4 regions of the Bacillus jepli genome follow, and region 1 is predicted to be linked to each of the others. Evidence: riboswitches for the same ligand, from Rfam matches in the RefSeq annotation. Region 1 holds a riboswitch; each other region holds the start of a gene.
The links. Region 1 has a riboswitch for thiamine pyrophosphate ahead of thiT (energy-coupled thiamine transporter ThiT). Riboswitches for the same ligand answer to the same signal wherever they lie in the genome.
Positions count from the first base shown of each region.

Region 2: it holds a riboswitch for thiamine pyrophosphate, as region 1 does, so the genes downstream of both, ABC371_RS17540 (3-oxoacyl-ACP reductase) here and thiT (energy-coupled thiamine transporter ThiT) in region 1, are expected to answer to the same signal.
Region 3: it holds a riboswitch for thiamine pyrophosphate, as region 1 does, so the genes downstream of both, tenA (thiaminase II) here and thiT (energy-coupled thiamine transporter ThiT) in region 1, are expected to answer to the same signal.
Region 4: it holds a riboswitch for thiamine pyrophosphate, as region 1 does, so the genes downstream of both, thiM (hydroxyethylthiazole kinase) here and thiT (energy-coupled thiamine transporter ThiT) in region 1, are expected to answer to the same signal.

Region 1 is NZ_JBDFMO010000001.1:1,085,624-1,089,007, reverse strand. It holds gene ABC371_RS05630 (DHH family phosphoesterase) at 1-425, opposite strand, end outside; gene ABC371_RS05625 (YybS family protein) at 454-1,383, opposite strand; TPP riboswitch at 1,613-1,714, shown strand; gene thiT (energy-coupled thiamine transporter ThiT) at 1,789-2,358, shown strand; gene rpsR (30S ribosomal protein S18) at 2,445-2,684, opposite strand; gene ssb (single-stranded DNA-binding protein) at 2,731-3,297, opposite strand; gene rpsF (30S ribosomal protein S6) at 3,358-3,384, opposite strand, start outside.
Region 2 is NZ_JBDFMO010000001.1:3,421,068-3,424,451, reverse strand. It holds gene thiW (energy coupling factor transporter S component ThiW) at 1-408, opposite strand, end outside; gene ABC371_RS17540 (3-oxoacyl-ACP reductase) at 430-1,191, opposite strand; TPP riboswitch at 1,282-1,388, opposite strand; gene ABC371_RS17535 (DNA alkylation repair protein) at 1,453-2,115, opposite strand; gene ABC371_RS17530 (hypothetical protein) at 2,231-2,362, opposite strand; gene ABC371_RS17525 (alpha/beta fold hydrolase) at 2,549-3,384, shown strand, end outside.
Region 3 is NZ_JBDFMO010000001.1:3,179,527-3,182,910, forward strand. It holds gene ABC371_RS16260 (DUF3231 family protein) at 1-149, opposite strand, end outside; gene ABC371_RS16265 (YidH family protein) at 279-665, shown strand; gene trmL (tRNA (uridine(34)/cytosine(34)/5-carboxymethylaminomethyluridine(34)-2'-O)-methyltransferase TrmL) at 761-1,231, shown strand; TPP riboswitch at 1,351-1,451, shown strand; gene tenA (thiaminase II) at 1,550-2,230, shown strand; SAM riboswitch class I at 2,354-2,462, shown strand; gene ABC371_RS16280 (carboxymuconolactone decarboxylase family protein) at 2,623-3,291, shown strand.
Region 4 is NZ_JBDFMO010000001.1:4,001,046-4,004,429, forward strand. It holds gene thiE (thiamine phosphate synthase) at 1-449, opposite strand, end outside; gene thiM (hydroxyethylthiazole kinase) at 436-1,260, opposite strand; TPP riboswitch at 1,324-1,434, opposite strand; gene ABC371_RS20450 (PadR family transcriptional regulator) at 1,575-1,922, shown strand; gene ABC371_RS20455 (HAAS signaling domain-containing protein) at 1,909-2,907, shown strand; gene ABC371_RS20460 (hypothetical protein) at 3,061-3,384, shown strand.

The DNA of each region.
Region 1 (3,384 bases):
TGCTCATTTAATGTAATTGTCTCACTTTCGATCTCTTGTTGAATTAAGGGTACAATCAGTTCCTCAACCTCATAAAGCGATCTTCCTACCAGCGTATCTGCGTCAAGAAAGTTCGATAAATAGGCATTTGCCCACTCAACCTGAAATTCCTCATTATAAAGCAGGATCCCAATCGGCATTTCCATTAACGCTTCTTCGCCAACCTTTTTTAAGCGATACGAAAGGGTTGAGATATAATGCTCCATTTCCTTTTTTAGAATTGAGTTTGCTTTTAATAAAAAATACACAATAAATCCAAGGAGCAGAAAACATGCTAACCCGATCATCCATTTAAAATAAACAAGAATTGCACTAAAAATACTTGTTATCACAAGCAATGCATAAATAGGATAGCGAAATAACTTCCTTTTGTAAAAATCTGGCATGTAATTTTCAGCTCCCTAAAGCTTTGTTTTACTTCTTTCCGCTAATTCGATTTCTCAGTTGAAACCCTATGTCAATTATACCTAAGATTCGAATAATATAAAGGAGAAATGGTGTGAAGATTGTCAGTATAATTGGCACAGCCTTTGTAATTCCTTTTTGATGGCAAAAATAATAAATGAAGGACAGACCTTGAATTATCATAAATAACTGCAGAACAAAAAAGAGATTTAAAAAGGCGGTATACCCAAACGTACCCTTTTCCAATTCAACAAAGCTTAAAAGTAAAATTAGTAAGTAATACCATAAAATACTCTTAGGAAAAGTAATCTCCCGGAAAGGTGGAAATGGATTCATTTTCACTTGAAGTCGGGTAAGCACTGGTTTCATTGCTATTACCGTAACAAAGGCTAGAAGCATCGCAAACAAAACGAACATACTTGGGACGATGTATTGCATCATGTTAATTGACTCTTCAAGTTTTGCAATAGCCTCTTTATTCACTTCGCCCCCTGTTGCCCTCATTATACTCTCAGCCATGGCAAAAGATTCCCGTGAGCTCTCTCGAATCATGTCAAATACATCAATTTGCAGAACTGCTATAGCTGTTACATACAGTAGCACGATTGAGAACAAATACGATAAACAGGAGCCTAGAAAAAGCTCGATACCACTTCTTCCTCGGTTGATCAACTCACCTAGTAAGATTCCTGTTATTCCAAACACAATCGTATGTATAATCCCCAAAACCGAACCTAATAGCCCAGATAATAAAAAGGCAATTAGTAGAAATAGGAATGACTGCTTTACCCGATATTTCACCGTAAACAGAATAAATGGTACTGGCAAAAGGAATAAAAATAAAGCTCCTAATAGTGGGATATATAAAGTAAGAAGTAATAGCACACTATAAAAAGCTAGTAGCATGGCGCCTTCTGTTAAATTTTTTGCGTTTTTCACCTTTTCACCTCAACTTATATGACCCTTTAAAACATGAGCCTATTTTAACAATCACTTTCTATTTTAAAGATTTACTAGAAAGTCTTCAACTTTTGGACCTCCACTGAACATGATGTCTTCAAAGTTTGACATAGAAACCTGTCATTCTTTAGTCGAATATCTCCTGTTATAAAAACTTTTTGTTTTACTTTTCCCTATTTTCTATTATGATAGTAATTAAATGAATAAACGTAACCACAAGGGGAGCAATTTTGCTGAGAGTGAACATTAGAGTTCAGACCCTTCGAACCTGTTAGTTAATGCTAGCGTAGGGATGTGAGAGTTACCTGAGAACTTATACTTTTATTAAAGTTGTTCTCCTTTGGGGTGCGTTTTTTTACAACATACTTCAAGGGGGATTTTTTTATGAGAAACACAAGATTACAGGCAATGATTGAAGCTGCAATTTTTGCAGTATTGGCGTTGGCACTGGACATATTTGTACCATCTATTAAAATCGCAACAATATCCATTTCTTTTGCAATGGTTCCTGTATTTATTATTTCTTTAAGATGGGGATTCAAAACAGGGTTTCTTTCAGGATTAATATGGGGATTATTACAACTTGTATTCGACCCTCAAATTATTCATCCATTACAAGGTTTTATTGAATTTGTAATTGCTTTTCCTTTTATCGGTTTTGCTGGTTTATTTAAAAGTCCGGTTCAAAACATGTTAAATAAAAATAAAAAAGGATTAGCTTTAGTTATGATTGTATTCGCAATATTTGTAGGAAGTGTAGCACGTTACTTCTGGCATTTTCTTGCTGGATTTATATACTGGGGCATGTATGCACCAAAAGGAATGGACCCTGTGTTTTACTCCTTTACATTTAACAGCATTGCAATGCTAGGATCCTTTATTGCATGTTCAATCGTTTTAGTATTACTTATAGTAGCTTCACCTCGTTTTTTCATACAAAAGCAAACAATGTAAGAACCACAGGGACGGTTCTCTTGGTCCCGTCAAAAAATAACCATAAAAAAAGCGATGACCGCATTGACAGTCATCGCTTTTGTTTACTATTCACCAGATACATATGGTAATAATGCCATTTGACGAGCACGTTTAATAGCAACTGTTAATTTACGTTGGTATTTTGCGCTTGTACCAGTTACTCGACGAGGTAAGATTTTACCACGCTCAGAAACGAATTTTTTAAGTAAATCTACTTCTTTGTAATCGATGTGTGTAATTCCATTAGCTGTGAAGTAACACACTTTACGACGCTTTGCACGTCCACCTTTACGTCCGCCTGCCATCTCTTTTTCCTCCTTCCGAATTTCATTTTATAGATTAACTTACAAGTTAGAATGGAAGATCATCGTCTGAAATATCGATGGGTTGTCCATCATTCGCAAATGGATCTTGGTCTACTCTTGTAGGTCCTTGGTTTTGATTTGGGTTCTGACTCTGTCCAAATGGAGAGTATCCACCTTGGCCACCGCCTTGGCTTCCACCCTGGTTGCCACCGTAGCCACCTTGATTACCACCATAGCCTCCGCCATTATTGCCACCAAAGTTACCTCCACCGCTGCGCTGTTGGTCATTTGCATTTCGAGGTTCAAGGAATTGAACACTTTCTGCTACAACCTCAGTAACATATACGCGTTTGCCATCTTGACCTTCATAATTTCTCGTTTGAAGACGACCATCAACGCCTGCTAAACTTCCCTTTTTCAGAAAGTTCGCCACGTTTTCAGCGGGTCGGCGCCATACAACGCAATTAATGAAGTCAGCTTCACGTTCGCCTGACTGATTCGTAAATGTTCGATTTACTGCGAGTGTGAAGGTTGCAACTGCAACTCCACTTGGGGTATACCGTAATTCCGGATCCTTTGTAAGTCTCCCAACGAGAACTACGCGATTCATCATCAGAACCATCTCCTTAACAGGATATTGAAACAGAGTCTATACTCTAAAATATTCTTATTCTTATTCTTCTTCTTTAACAACGATATG
Region 2 (3,384 bases), 2.3 Mb from region 1:
AATGAACGCGGGCACGAACCCAAAAAGCGCTGCATCCTGACCAAGTATGAGTGTGGCGATTGGATAACAAGCCATCGCTCCTAATAATCCGGTTCCGATAATTTCACCGGTCATTGCCATAGAAGCTTTCTTTGTTTTTGAATATAAAAAGGCTGCTAAAAACGCACCAATCATACTTCCTGGAAAGGCAAATAATGAACCTGTCCCTAGCATGTTTCGAAGTAATGATACTGAAAAAGCTTGAAGTACTGCGTATGCTGGACCCAAAATGACTGCCGACAGTACATTAATAAAATGTTGCATTGGAAACACTTTTGTAAATCCGATTGGTATTGCAAACAAATGGCTTGTAACTGTTCCTATTGCGACAAACATCGCTGTAATTGTCATTTTTAATGTTTTATTCACTGTTAATCCTCCTTTTGAAATTTAGTCCATTACTAATCCGCCATCAACGACTAGGTTCTGTCCAGTTACACCTTTACTCCAAGGTGATGCAAAGAAAAGAACCGCATTCGCAACATCCTCTGGTGTCGTGACTTTTTGAAGAGGTGTTGAATTCTTAATTATTTGGAAAACCTCTTCAGAAGTTGCCGAACTTGCATCTGTTGTTTGAAGTAGACCTCCTGATATCATGTTAACGTTAATGCCATAAGCCCCAAGGTCTTTTGCCATGTTTCGAGTAAATCCTAAAAGTGCTGCCTTACTAGTGTTGTAATCATGATAGGCAACGACAGGGTTTTGAAAGAGATTTGTACCAATAGTCACGATTCGACCAAAACCTAATTCCTTCATGTCAGTAATTGCAGCTTGAGTTGTATGTAAAGCCCCTCGGATTGCTCCTTCGAGCTGTGCGTGATAATCTGCCCATGATATCTCTTCAGCGTTTTTTCTTGCAATGGGATCAAAACGGAAATTTATTAAAGCGTTATTAACAACTGTTGTTATAGGTTGATCAAAATGCTTTTTCGATTCAATAAATAAGTTCTTTACCTGCTCACGATTTCTCACATCAGCTTGAATTGCAATTGCGTTTTCACCAATTTCTTCTTTTAGAGAATGAGCTTTTGCTTCACTTTTGAAGTAATTGATAACCACTTTCGCTCCTTCATTTGCAAATGCTTTTACAATTTCCTTTCCTAGTCCACGTGCACCACCGGTAACAAGAACAACCTGATTTTGTAATTTCATTCTAGTAGCCTCCTAATAAAGTATGATAAGAAATACGCAAAAAGCCAGATCCACATATATGGACCTGGCTTAGGTAGCAAGAAAAGATGGAAGTTTTCCACTCTACTTTCCTCCGCCGGTATTACCCGGATCAGGTCCAAAGGGTTAAAAAACGTCCGTTTTTCTCTCAGCCCAGTCGGGCACCCCTAGTAGTTTGCGAATATTCTTTCTATAAGCATAGTATGTTCAGACAAAAATGTAAAGGTAATTGATCGCTAGCCTTTAAATATATTTACTCCCCTCTCTAATGCTTAATTTCGCCAGTGTGGTTTCATTAATAAATTCACGAACTGAATCTGGGTTAGTTTTTGAGTATTCCCTTAATGCCCAACCGATTGCCTTTTGGATGAAAAATTCCTTACTATCTGCATTAGCTCTTATGTATTTGTATAGGTATGTTTCATTTGTTTCTAGTTTGTATTTTAATTGAAATAATATCGATGAACGTTTTAGCCATATGTTGTCACTGAATGTCCATTTTTCGATTTTATCCTCAATTATGCTGGGTGTTTCTTTTGCGATTTTTCCAATAAGATGTGGGGCAAGAATATCTACCGTGTCCCACCAAGATTTGGTGATAATGAGATTCTCTATAAATAGTAAATGGCTGCTATTTATTTTCTTTAGAGACTTAACTAAATAGTCTAATGCTGCATATTGATATTCGCGTTCTTCTTTCATCCACAATTGTTTGACAAGCTTAAGATTAATTTCTTGTTGTAAAATACCTGTTTCTTTATAAAAATCACGCATTAATTGTCTTCTTAACGGTGCTTTTATTCCAAGGAATGGGAACAGGTTTTTCATATATTTCTTCATTGGTTCTGCATTTTCTTCATTTCGATTCGTTTCAAATAATTCAACAAGATCATTTAATTCGTTCATAACATGCTCCTTTATTACGTTTCCTTTATTGTACGTTATTGCCTTTTATAAGCAAAATAAAAATACCATCTTTTCTATGTAAGAATACGCACGAAAAGATAGTATTTAGAGGAAACTACTGCATCTTTATAGGTGTAACAACAGCAAATAAGTTTTCTGTTGGAGTGTTAAGGTTTACTTCGATTACCTTGTAGCCTTCTTTGTCCTTGTAATCATTTGAAACTGGTGTTTTAATCTCGTTGCTCATCTTCGTACTTCCCTTCTAACAGTTTTCTCACACAATAAGTAGTATATGAAGGGGAAATGAAAACGTGCTTATTTTCAAAAAAAATTCAAGTTTATTAATAAGTTTGTCCATCTAGCCGTTCTCAAAAGTAGATTTCTTCTATATATATTGTATAAGTAGAATAAAAAATGAAAGGTGGTTCCCACTTTGATTGAGAATTCATTTTATAGCCAAGAGTTCCACGGTCCTTTTGAACTTCATAATTTAGGAGATTTCACACTAGAAGAAGGTGGAATGATTCCAAACTGTCAGCTTGCCTATTCGACATTCGGTGAACTAAACGAAGCAAAGGATAATGCGATTGTTCTCCCTACTTGGTTTTCAGGTACAAACAAGGCCTATGAGCCATATATAGGAGAAGGAAGAGCTCTAGATCCTAGTAAATACTTTATTGTTATTATCAACCAAATTGGAAATGGACTATCAAGTTCCCCGCATAACAGTCCCGCTCCTATTAGTTTGGTAAACTTTCCGAAGGTCAGAATTAGCGATGATGTACGTGCTCAACATCAATTCCTTACTGAAAAGTACGGTATTGAAGAAATTGCTTTAGTTGTAGGCGGATCAATGGGAGCCCAACAGACATATGAATGGGCTGTGAGATATCCGGATATGGTCAAGCGTGCTGCACCGATTGCTGGGACTGCCAAAAATACGACACACGATTTCATCTTTACAGAAACTTTAATAGATGCCATAACTTCAGATCCAGGCTGGAAAAACGGAAACTACCAGTCTTGTACAGAAGTAGTCGAAGGATTAAATAGACATGCAAAAATATGGGCCGTTATGGGGCTTAGCACAGAATTTTACAAACAAGAACAATGGCGCCTATTTGGGGTCAATTCTGTCAACGAATTCGTTTACGACTTTTTACAGCCTCTTTTTGCGGCAATGGATCCAAATGCGTTACTAACGATGGCATGGAAATGGCAACGTGGGGATGTAAGTCGAATGACAAACGGAAATCTCGAAGAGGCGCT
Region 3 (3,384 bases), 2.1 Mb from region 1:
GGTTTAATCTCTTTGTTTTCAACGATGTTAAGAAAATATTTGTATACACATATAGCCATACTATCACCCATATACTGAAGCCACAGTGCGGATACTTCAGCAGCGGTTAATCTGTTGGTTTTATTTTTACTTTCCTTAAAGATACCCAAAGAAAATACCTCCGATTTTATCAATTAGTATTCTTGGGTTATTTTATGGAATGTAGCTACGAATTAAACACTGATAACCGAACTAGTATTTTAAGAAGGTTTAAACTTGAGTATAAAGAGGGTGATGTTATGAATAGAGATAACCCGAAAAAAGTGGAGAACAATCAAACAGTGGATTCTAAATACATTCAGCAGCATCTTGCGAATGAAAGAACATTTTTAGCATGGGTAAGAACGGCAATTGCGATTATTGGGGTTGGGTTCCTTGTAACGAATTTGCATTTTACAATGAAAACCAGCCTTTCCTCGACAGGGGATCTATTAGCAAATGTGATTGGACTATTTTCTGTTGGGATTGGCATTCTGACTATTATTATGGCTATGATTGCCTATATGAGAAAAATCAATGCGATTAATAACCAGACGTTCCGCACTCCCAAAACCACGGTGCTCACCCTTGGCGTTTTTGTCATAACGATTGCAGTCGTCTTTGGGATTTACTTTGTAATTTTGTAAGGGCAAACTGGGTATAACGAACTCATCTAAAGTTCCTCTGTCCGCGGTCTATATGCTATAATTTGGATTGAAATTATAGTTAGGAGTGACCATTCTTGGCAATACATGTAGTACTTTATCAACCAGATATTCCGGCTAATACAGGAAATATTGCACGTACTTGTGCTGCAACGGATACAGCCTTACATTTAATCCGGCCACTTGGCTTTTCAACAGATGAAGAAATGATCAAACGAGCGGGTTTCGATTTCTGGCATTCCGTCAATATCACGTATTATGACTCATTAGATGACTTTTTTTCGAAAAATCAAGGTGAGTTTTACTATATTGAAACGTTTGGCGAAAAAACACATTCAGCTTTTGATTTCAGCGATGTTTCAAAAGAACATTATTTTATGTTTGGAAAAGAAACAACAGGCTTACCTAAAGTTTTGCTAGAAAAACATAAAAATCATTTTTTAAGAATCCCAATGAATCAGCATGTTCGATCCCTTAACCTTTCAAACACCGCTGCGATATTGGTATATGAGGCATTAAGACAACAAGGATATCCGAATTTGAAATAAGAAATCTTCCATCTTGGAGGATTTTTTTGGCTTGCACATAACAGGTCTGGTAATCTTTCGAACATTTGCTTATTTTCAGCGGCTATGTTTAACTAATATATAGTAACTTAATAATCTAACAATTCGACTAGGGGAGCATGTATTTGCTGAGAGATAGAAATATCGACCCTTTGAACCTGATCTAGGTAACACTAGCGTAGGGAAGTGGAGTTGGTATTTGTCGTGTATACGATGATATATTACCGAACCCATTTCTAGTCACTAGTGATGGGTTTTGTTTTTTCTCCCTGATGTCAAAAGTAGAGAGGGGAAATGAAAGTGAGTCGTTTATTTACTGATCGTTTATGGAATCGAGTAGAACCAATTTGGAATTCGTATTTGGAACATCCTTTCGTCAAAGGGATAGGCGAGGGCTGGTTGGAAAAGGAAAAATTTAAACATTATATGAAACAAGATTATGTGTACTTAATTGAGTATAGCCGTCTATTTGCGATAGGAAGTGCAAAAGCTCCCGATTTAAAAACAATGTCCATTTTTGCAAATCTTTTACATGGTACGCTTGAGGTGGAGATGGATCTTCACCGTCAATATGCCGCGAAATTTGGTATCTCTCATGAAGAACTAGAGGCCACAAAGCCTGCATCAACTACGACTTCTTACACAAGTTACATGCTGAACGTCGCCCACCTTGGCGGTGTTGAAAATGTTGTTGCAGCCGTCCTTACTTGTGCTTGGAGTTATAATTTTATTGGAAAAGAGCTCGTAACATGGCCTGGATCCATCGAACATGAATTTTATGGAGAATGGGTTAAAATGTATGCATCCGATGAATTTACGAAGTTATCCGATGATTGTAAAACTCTTCTCAATGTAATGGCTAGTGGAAAATCTGAACGAGAACTAGCAATTCTTGAAGAAATTGTCGTAAAAACAAGCATGTACGAATACATGTTTTGGGATATGGCAGAGCATTTAGAGGAGTGGCCGATTAACCTATAAGTGTTAAATCTCAAAACTCGGTTAATGGCTACTTTTTCGAAATAATCTAATATTTCTGTTGACAAGCTTTTGTCAATTCATGTAAGGTAGTAAGTAATAGATTCCTAAATTAAATACGATTTTCTCTTATCAAGAGTCGGGGGAGGAAACTGGTCCGTTGATCCCGCAGCAACCGTTACGATGAATGTATCAAGGTGCTAATTCCAGCAAGCAAATGCTTGAAAGATGAGTGTGGACGTACATAATGCCTCTTCCTCATCGGAAGGGGCTTTTTAAATTTTATATGTTTACACTTAAACGTATATTAGGTGTCCACATTTTACAAAAACTAAGTAAGTTGATGTGAAAAATCGTATTTTAATTGGGGAAAATACCTAAGGGAGAGATGCAAAATGACAGTAACAAAAACAGATAGCTTGTACAAAAAGGAATACTTCGGAAGACTTCCAGAATTGAAACAGTATGCCCCAGAGACCTTTCAATCTTTCATCAAGTTTGATAGCCAAGCTTTAGCAGCGGGAAGACTTTCCGTGAAGCAAAAGGAACTGATTGCCGTGGCGGTCGCGCATATCACAGGTTGTCCATATTGCATTGATTTACATGTTGGCAATGCGAAAAAGAATGACTCAACGAAAGAGGAAGTGGCGGAAGCTATTTTTGTTGCGACTGCATTAAAGGCTGGTTCTTCTTTAGCACATGGGGTGAATGCACTCAACGCATATGATGGAAATGGTGATGAAGAACTGTATAAGGCATCCTATTTTGCTAGACTGAAAGAATTTGCGGACTTGAGTGGAGAGGCATTTAAAGCATTTATTGATTTTGACAGTAAGTCGCTCAAAGCGCAAAACTTAACAGAAAAGGACAAAGAGTTGATTGCGGTTGCTTGCGCACATACAACGGGTTGTCCGTACTGCATCGATCTTCATACGAAAAATGCTAAAAAAGCAGGCGCTGATTTGGAAGAAATTTCTGAAGCTATTTTCGTTGCCGTTGCATTAAAAGAAGGATCTGCGCTGGCGCACAGTGTGAACGCACTTAATGCGTATGATGAAAATTAAGTAGGAACATTATCATTATAGAAAAAACCTATTGACAAAAAAATGAAATAAATTTACACTTAAAACAACTATTTTGTATAACAAGATAGTTGT
Region 4 (3,384 bases), 2.9 Mb from region 1:
GTTTCAAAAGTCATCGGTTTTGCATCCAACTTTGTGTTCGTTGGAAATACAGACCCAATACCAAGATAATCCGCCCCCGCTTTTTCTGCTGCAATGGCTTGTTCTACATTTTGAGCAGAAACTCCAAGAATTTTATCTGGTCCAATCATATCCCTAACTTTTTCAACCGGCATATCCTCTTGCCCTACATGCACTCCATCCGCATCACATGCTAGCGCAACCTCCACATTATCGTTAATAACAAATGGAACATGATAAAAAGCCGTTAACTTTTTTAGTTCAACTGCTTCCTGTAAAAATTCATCATACTCGAGATTTTTTTCTCTGAGTTGAAGGAAGGTAATTCCACCCACTAATGCAGCTTCTACCTGCTCGACTAAAGTCCGATTGCCTGTCCAAGCACGATCGGTTACTGCATATAAAAGCATTGCATTTTTATCGATTTTCAATGTTCATCCCACCTTGTAGTAATCTAAAGTCTAGCTTGCTCATCCAATCAATCAAGTACGTTCTAAATGATGAAGTTCCACCATTTAATTCTTCTACCTTTTGGTGTGCAAGTTCTCCGCAATATCCCATCGCACTCACCGCAGCGGCCGTACTTTTTAAAATTTCCTGAGGATTTGCACCACAATAAGCAGCGACAACGGATGTAAGCATACAACCTGTCCCTGTGATTTTTGACATCAATGGATGCCCATTTCTGATTACATAGGCTTTATCCTTATTGGCCACGATATCAATCGCACCCGTAATAGCGATAACAGCATGTGTTTGCTCACTTACCCTTTTTGCAAACTGAACCATTTCATCGAGGTTTCCTTCATTAATCACATCTTCTGCGGCGGCATCCACACCTTTTGTATACCCACTACCAGCATGAACGGTTTTTATTTCAGAAAGATTCCCTCGGATTACGGAAAACTGTACTTCGTTTAATAGGCGATAGACAGTATTAGTCCTCAGGCTAGATGCACCCGCCCCAACTGGGTCCAAAATTACGGGGTTCCCAACTTTATTAGCAGCTTTTCCTGCTAAAATCATGGATTCAATCGTACGCTCGTTTAATGTACCAATATTGATGACAAGAGCGCTACAAATATTTGTAATATCTGCCACTTCCTTAGGATCATCTGCCATAATTGGTGAACCCCCACAAGCAAGGACCATGTTTGCAACGTCATTTACCGTCACATAGTTAGTAATATTATGTACAAGCGGTGTGCTTTCCCTAACATTTGCTAAAATTTTTTCAAACATCCTTCATCCTCCTATACAAAATAAAAAATGCGGTATACCTAAAATAGATATACCGCATGAACGCACATACTTACACAAATTCCCTACGTTGGCATTATCCAAATCAGGTTACAGGGTCTAAGCTACATTTCGCTTACTCTCAGCCCACATGTGTGAGCTCCCCTACTCATATTTACTTGTCTTTATTATACCATACGAAAAAAATCTGTCATTATTTTAAAATGGGTCATTGCTTTCGTAACAACAATAGTGTACGATACATAGTATAAATTAAATACTGTATGACATATAGTAATAAAAAATGAGGTGGGTGAATGAGTAACTTATTAAACTCATTAATGACAGAGCTTAGAAGAGGAACGTTGACACTAGCGGTATTAAGTCAATTACGAACCCCTCAATATGGATATTCACTTGTTCAATTATTAGAGGGATCCGGAATTGCAATCGACCAAAGTACCTTATATCCCTTGCTACGCCGCCTTGAAAAACAAGAATTGGTGACGAGCAGTTGGGATACATCTGAAAGCAGACCCCGTAAGTACTATGTATTAAGTGAATACGGGCTCGAGATCTTTTTACAGCTAAAAAAGGAATGGATTCAAAATTCAAAAGAGCTATACAGCCTTTTAGAGGGAGAGGAAGATTATGAATCTGATTGATATCTACATTCAGGAGGTTACAAGACGGCTTCCTGAAAAAATGCGTGCCGATATCGCACTTGAACTACGGTCGACCATTGAGGATATGTTGCCTGATGATTATATCGAAGAGGATGTCAAAACCGTGCTCGAAAAATTAGGAAGCCCAGCAAAATTGGCTAATAATTATCGCGACCGGCCCATGCACCTTATTGGTCCACGTTATTTCGACGTGTACGTCAACTTACTAAAAATGATTGTACCGATTGCCGCTGTAGTTGCTCTCATCTCGATATTTGCAGAATATCTTATCGGGTATCAAGGTGATGAAGCTATTATTAATTTGGTTTTAGACACAATAGGCTTCGGGATTGCGAGAATCATTGAGGTTTCGATACAAACATTCTTTTGGTTCACACTTGTGTTCGCCATAATTGAAAGAGTGGATAAAAGTAAAGATGATCAGCCACTAACCACAAGCCTACAAAAATGGACTCCAGATGATTTAAAGAAAATCGCATATATTCCTAAGAAAAAAGCGATTTCAAAACTTGAAGTATTCGGCGCTTTTTTATGGATTTCAATTTGGGTAACCACTTATTTTTATGCGAATCGACTACTAGGTGTTTATGAAGGTGGTGATGGTGGTCTCGAATTTGTAATCCCAGCTTTAAACCATGAGGTTTTGCTTTCTTTTTGGCCAATCGTTCTAGTTGTGATTGGTTTGGAAATAGCATTAGCTCTATATAAACTAATCAAAGGGCAATGGACGAATAGAATGGCAATCTACAATACACTCTTGCAAGTATTTTCGAACATTGTATTCATCATAATCTTCTTAAAACCTACTATCTTAAATCAAGATTTTGTCTTGTATATGACAGATTTATTTGGCATCGATGGTTTTGACTTTAAAACATGGTTCATAGCTCTTGTACTTGTTTCAATCATCGTATCTGCAGCGATCAACATCTTTGACGGAATTCGCAAAGCCAACATCCACTAGGAGCCACGGGGGTCGGGGCCGCAGGGACGGTTCTCCTGGCTCCTTGTTTTATTTAACAAACTACCAATAACTCTTGTGGGATTAGTTGTCCTAATCCTTTTTCAGAATGCATATAGATGAGTAGTAGACATGGAAAAAAGGAGTTTGGTAACCTTGAATAAATTTTTGGCTGCAATTGGCATTGTTTTTATCATATTTGTGACAGGTGTAATTGAAGCAGATGATGTCTTCGAATACAAAAATGCCATTTCTGTTTCTGGACTTTCTTCTGATGAAGAAGTAACAGCAAATTCGGACGAGAAAAACGGAATCGAAGGACTAATCCCTGAATTAGAAATGCAGTTCGTTAAAACGGAAATCGTGAATGGGAATAAAGTAGAAATCTACCGGGAGTATGAGGTTTACCGAAATGAAGCAAACGAAGTGATTAAAAAGGTTCCCACAGATAATTACGAGTACTTGGAATACTGGAGATAG